2 regions of the Sphingobacterium sp. WOUb80 genome follow, and region 2 is predicted to be linked to the other one. Evidence: riboswitches for the same ligand, from Rfam matches in the RefSeq annotation. Region 2 holds a riboswitch; the other holds the start of a gene.
The links. Region 2 has a riboswitch for S-adenosylmethionine ahead of metE (5-methyltetrahydropteroyltriglutamate--homocysteine S-methyltransferase). Riboswitches for the same ligand answer to the same signal wherever they lie in the genome.

Region 1 (3,238 bases), 3.1 Mb from region 2:
ATCCATTCGCTGTTAGCTCACAGATTGCTGGAGGTTCTATCATCTACTACATTTTTAGCCTCTTACAAGCGTATATACGGCCTTATCGCTCTTTAAGACACGCTATGGCGAATGGATTTCATGGATTATCGCAATTCCTGCTGATACGATCCCAATCTTACGATCCCGATATTCCTTTAGATATAACCTACAGCCGCGTTGGAAAAATTCATGGGCAAATCAGTGAGCAGCAGGAACAAATCAGATCACTTCTTTTTAGAGAAAAGAAAATCATAAGCCAACAATGGCACAAAAGCAACTATTGGCTCAGTCAAGTTTATGGACTAATTGACCTACATGAGTTAATTATTGCGCTTGATCACGATTATGATGCAATCCGCAAGAATCTAGCGGATACGGGAAGTCTTCCTTTAATTCGTCACACCATAAAATTATTAGCTTTAGAAATTGATAGTTTTTCGCAACCTAATAAGCGGTTTCGTTATGCGCATCAATTATATCACAACAACATTAAAATCAATGCAATATTATTGGATTTAAAAAAGATTCAGGAGCAACAGACTGGTCCTGCAAAAAATATATTATCCTCGATCATCGTCAATATTGAAGCTATTATCGAAGTCCTCAACCGAATTCAGGTCGCTTTTTATCAAAATCAAGAAATACAGGATAAGATTGACACCAATGAATACCAGCAATTCATCAATCGTCCATTACGGAATCTAGCGGATATTAAGAATAGACTCCATCTCAACAATCCCCTTTTTCGATTCGCGTTACGCATGGCTATTCTGTTTGGAACTGGAGCTTTGATCGGTATTTTGTTTTTAGATTTTAAATATACCTATTGGATCCTACTGACTATTGCAATTGTTGCCAGACCAGCATTTTCAATGACCAAAACACGTAATATCGAGCGTATTGTTGGTACATTCTCAGGGATAATTGTCGGTATATTGTGCTTAATTTCCATTCATTTTCTTCCAGTTCTCCTTCTAATGGCGGCTATTGGCCTTTTCGGATTCTTTCTGTTCAACAGATCAAACTATATGGTCAGCGTTATTTTCATTACCTGGGGAATCGTAATCGCTCTGAACTTATTTGAAGGCAACATCAATCTTATTTTGGGTAGCAGAATACTTTTCACCCTTATTGGTGCACTCTTGGCTATCGTTGGCTATTTCTTGATTCCAGTACGCCAAAGCACAGGAATGGTTCAGTTGGCAAAAGAGGTATCACTTTACAATCATCACTATTTCCAGATCATCAATAACCGTCTTTTGGATGAACGACAAAGCTCTTTCGATATACGACTGGCTCGAAAAAAAGCACAAACCGCCATGGCCCTGTTTTCAGACTCCATCAATCAGATGAAAAAGGAACCCGAGCAAAAGTGGATAGATTGGTCTCACATTCACTATTTTCAAACACTCTCCTATCGGATCAACTCACATTTGGTTGGTCTTTCGATATCACTTAGTAAAAAAACAAATCGCGATACCGCGCATGAAATTCACAGTAGAATTGATGCACTTAAACCTCTTTTAACAGACTTAAATCAGATAGCAGAAAGCATCCATTTGAAAAAATGATAAGATCAAACAAACCTACGTAGACCAAATTTAGACGAGTTATATGCTGTGCTGATCAGCATAGTGTTCAAAATTCCTTTAACTAAAAAATAGCATTTCTTTTGCTTTAATAAAAAAAGAGTTTATATTTGTGTCGTCTTCGAAAGAAGATTTCTAATCAACACCTCCCTTAATCAGTAGGTCTTGATTTATAAAGAAGTGGCGAGAGACTGGCTCAATGACCCACTGGCAACCTTCAATTTGTTTGAAAAGGTGCCAATTCCTGTCCAAAACAATATCGTTTTGGAGCATATAAATGACATAAGACAATGATTATTACATTACTGAAATCCATTAAAAATTCAGGTTCAACACAAGTGAACCGCACGATAAGCGAAAGTGTAACCCATCGTACAACTGTACCGATGCGAATGCGTATGCATATGCACTTCCATGCTTGTTAAAAATCATTTCCGTTTTCTTGGATAAAGATTTAACAGACCCTTCAAGGTGGTGTGTATGCTTCTCTTTTTACTTAGCAATTTCTTTTTGAACCCTTAAAATCTGATATATTATGTCTTCAAACAAAAATTTAAAATTCGAAACACTTCAGGTTCACGCTGGCCAAGTCGCTGACCCTACTACGGGATCTAGAGCAGTTCCTATATACCAAACAACATCTTTTGTATTTGAAAATGCCGAACACGGCGCAAACTTATTTGCATTAAAGCAGTTCGGCAATATTTATACACGGATTATGAATCCTACTACGGATGTTTTCGAACAACGTATTGCAGCACTGGAAGGTGGAGTCGCAGCTGTTGCTGTTGCATCTGGTCAGGCGGCACAGTTTATTGCATTAAATAATATCTTGGAAAGTGGTGACAATTTTGTTGCCGGATCTAACTTATACGGCGGTACATTCAACCAGTTTAAAGTTTCTTTTAAACGCTTGGGCATCGAAGCTCGTTTTGCAACGGACGCCGAGGCAGATAAAATTGAAGCCCTCATTGATGATAAAACAAAGGCAATCTATGTTGAAACAATTGGAAACCCAAGTTTCAATATTCCAGACTTTGAGAAAATTGCTGCAGTAGCAAAAAAATATGACTTACCATTAGTCGTCGATAATACTTTTGGAGCTGGGGGTTATTTATTTAAACCTTTGGAGTATGGTGCAAATGTGGTTGTTGAATCGGCAACTAAATGGATCGGCGGACATGGTACAAGCATTGGCGGTGTCATCGTCGACGGCGGAAACTACAATTGGGGCAATGGAAAATACCCTCAATTTTCCGAACCATCTGAAGGCTATCATGGCCTAGTTTTTTCCGAAGTTTTCGGTGAAAGCGGACCGTTTGGAAATATTCAATTTGCCATTCGGGCACGTGTGGAAGGGCTTCGGGATTTCGGACCAGCGCTCTCCCCTTTCAATTCATTCTTATTATTACAAGGACTTGAAACCCTGTCTTTGCGGGTGCAACGCCATGTAGACAACACTTTAGAGGTAGCTAAATGGCTTGAGGCGCATCCACAGGTAGAAAAAGTAAACTATCCAGGCTTAAAAAGCTCTCCTAGCTTCGCTAATGCACAAAAATACCTTAAAAATGGCTATGGTGCAGTGCTTTCTTTCCAACTCAAAGGTGACGCAGCACAGAAGGCCAATA
Region 2 (3,238 bases):
TGTACTTCATCCAAGATTGCCAATGCAATTTGGTAAGTCGTTGTTGAACGCGGTTGATCGTTACGTACGAAAGACCATTGTAAAATTGTTACAGGGCCAGTCAACATACCTTTAACCGGACGGTTTGTCAATGATTGTGCATATGAAGACCAACGTACAGTCATATCTTCAGGACGGTATACGTCACCATAGATAATCGGAGGTTTTACACAACGTGAACCGTAAGATTGTACCCAACCGTTTTGAGTGAAAGCGTATCCGGCTAATTGTTCACCGAAGTATTCAACCATGTCGTTACGCTCGAATTCGCCGTGTACTAATACGTCGATATCCAATTGCTCTTGAAGACGGATGGTGTTTTCTGTTTCTTCTGCGATTGCTTTATCGTATTCTGCCTGCGTGATAGCACCTTTTTTAAGGTCTGCTCTCCATTTACGAACATCTTTCGTTTGTGGGAATGAACCAATAGTTGTGGTCGGGAACGCTGGTAAGTTGAATTTCGCTTGTTGCGCTGCTTTACGGTCAGCAAATGCTGAAGTACGTTTTGCATCGTCATCAGTGATATTGCTTGTACGTGTTTTAACCTCTGGTTTGTGGATCAATGGAGACGTACGACGGCTTTCAGCAGCAGCTTTGTTAGCTTCGAAGCGTTTTGCTGTTTCAGCATCAACTTCACCTTCCGCTAGTACAGCTAAGTCTTTTACCTCTGCTAATTTTTGTTTAGCAAATGCTAACCAGTTTTTTACTTCAGCTGGTAACGATTGCTCATTGTGTTCATTGTCTAGGTCAAAAGGAACGTGCAACAAAGATGAAGAAGGAGCTACCCATACACGGTCTTTTCCTAAGGCATCAACAGCTTGTTTGATTTTAACCAATGATTTTTCGTAATCATTTTTCCAGATGTTACGGCCTTCAACAATACCCAAAGATAATGTCAATGAAGCAGGAACTTTAGCTAAGACTGTATCCAATTGGTTTTCACCGCGTACCAGATCCAAATGTAAAGCATGGATAGGTAGGTTAACTGCGATATCTTCGTTATCTTTTAAAGCTTCGAAGTAAGTAGTTGCGATTAATTTGATGTTTTTTGCTGCTGCAGCTAATTTTTCGAAAGTCGGTTGATATAAAGCTTTTACTTTAGCATCTAAATCTAATGCTAAGAAAGGCTCGTCAATCTGAACATATTGCGCACCAGCTTCAGCTAGTTTAGCTAATATTTGCTCATATACTGGAATAAGTTTATCCAATAAATCGATACGGTCGAATCCAGCTTCTTTTTCTTTACCGATCAAAAGGTATGTGATAGGACCTAGTAAAACTGGTTTCGTATCGATGCCTAATGATTTAGCTTCGTTATATTCATTTAAGAATTTTTCAGAAGTCAATTTGAATTCTTGATCCTTTGTGAATTCTGGCACCATGTAGTGGTAGTTTGTGTCCAACCACTTGGTCATTTCCATTGCAGTTACGTCAATTCCTTCTTGTTGGAAACCGCGCGCCATGGCAAAATATAGATCTAAGCTGTAATTGTTGTCTACTTTATTCAATAAAGAATGGTAACGAGCAGGAATTGCACCAACAGTAAGGGTTAAATCCAATACTTGATCGTAAAAAGAGAAATCATTGGAAGGAATCAAATCGATTCCAGCATCTTTTTGTGTTTTCCAATTGCCTTCACGAATTTTTTTTGCTGTGTCCAATAATTCCTCAACAGAAGATTTTTTAGCCCAATAGGCCTCATTGGCTTTTTTCAATTCGCGGAACGCGCCCACACGAGGGTAACCTAAATTGTTAGTCAATAACATAATGAATGTTTTTAATATTTCTTTTTCAACTATATTTCTTGCTAGAGAGAGAAGGACACACTAGAATTCGGTGACTTCGGCTTATCATTCCCATATCAATTAGGGTAGAATTTAGCACCTTGTCAAGGGACAGGTTGCTAAGGCTTCATCGGGTCTATTCCCTCTGCCTTTCTCTATAAGCGATGCTAAGTTAAAACATTTCTTTCTGAAATGCAAATTTTTTATAAAAGTGCGTCTATTTTTTATATTCTACTAAGAATGAAATTGTTTTGTTCTTTTATTTTCATCCATGAATTTGTGTATGTCATGCACCAATACGCTGTGTAGCATAAAAAAGGGGAATGACTGTATTTCTCATTCCCCCTTTTTTTAGCTCACCAAAAGTTTGTAACCTTTTCCGTGCACGTTGACAATTTCAACTTTACTGTCTTCTTTTAGGTATTTACGAAGTTTACTGAGAAATACATCCATACTTCTACCTGTAAAGTAGTTGTCATCATGCCATATTTTTAATAGGGCTTCTTCTCGAGTCAGAACATCATTTTTCTTTAAACAAAGTAGGCGAAGTAGTTCGGCTTCTTTCGTCGATAGTTTTTGCATCTGTCCCTTGTAGGAGATCTGCTGACTTGTATAATCAAAGAAATAATCACCTATTTCAAATTTATCAGCAACCACTTCCTCCTCCTTATCCCGAACACTACGTTTCAGCAATGCATTGATGCGGAGCAATAGTTCCTCAACTCGAAAAGGCTTGGTGATATAATCATCACCTCCCAATTCAAAGGCTTCAGTTTTATCTTCCATCATGCCTTTTGCAGTGGCAAAGATTATGGGAACTGTATTGTTTGTTTTTCTGATCTCACGCCCAACTGTAAAGCCGTCCTTTTTTGGCATCATGACGTCAAAAATGCAGAGGTCGTAATTATTTTTTTTGAATTGAGAAATTGCTTCATCGCCATCGGTGCACAATGTGACGTCAAATTTTCCCTTTAATTCGAGATAGTCTTTTAAAAGATCCCCTAAATTAGGATCATCTTCTGCTAATAATATCTTTTGCATAATGAATATATTAATTTTCACTTATGTTCCTTGACCTTGATAAGCCGTAGGGCCGGATTTCCCTGACCTTTGAGGTTCTTATATAAAGGAAATATACAAAAAAGGAACGTTTTATTTTTTAATAGGCAAAATTACTTCAAAGGTCGTGCCCTTATCTTTTTCACTTTTAACTGTAATTTTCCCGTTCAGCCTTCTCAGAATATCCTGTACATAACTTAAGCCAAGACCAAATCCTTTGACGTTATGAACATTTCCAGTCGGAATACGGTAAAATTGATCGAAAATCTTTTGCAGGTGATCGCGACTCATACCGATGCCGTTGTCGGCAATAGTAACGACAATGGTATCGCCTACATTTTTTGAATTAATATTAA

Region 1: it holds a riboswitch for S-adenosylmethionine, as region 2 does, so the genes downstream of both, AB1Z56_RS10475 (O-acetylhomoserine aminocarboxypropyltransferase/cysteine synthase family protein) here and metE (5-methyltetrahydropteroyltriglutamate--homocysteine S-methyltransferase) in region 2, are expected to answer to the same signal.

What each region holds. Positions count from the first base shown of each region.
Region 1 is NZ_CP165617.1:2,497,745-2,500,982, forward strand. Features, by position in the region: gene AB1Z56_RS10470 (FUSC family membrane protein) at 1-1,592, shown strand, start outside; SAM riboswitch class I at 1,778-1,890, shown strand; gene AB1Z56_RS10475 (O-acetylhomoserine aminocarboxypropyltransferase/cysteine synthase family protein) at 2,146-3,238, shown strand, end outside.
Region 2 is NZ_CP165617.1:5,628,613-5,631,850, forward strand. Features, by position in the region: gene metE (5-methyltetrahydropteroyltriglutamate--homocysteine S-methyltransferase) at 1-1,805, opposite strand, end outside; SAM riboswitch class I at 1,884-1,987, opposite strand; gene AB1Z56_RS23230 (response regulator transcription factor) at 2,175-2,864, opposite strand; gene AB1Z56_RS23235 (sensor histidine kinase) at 2,976-3,238, opposite strand, start outside.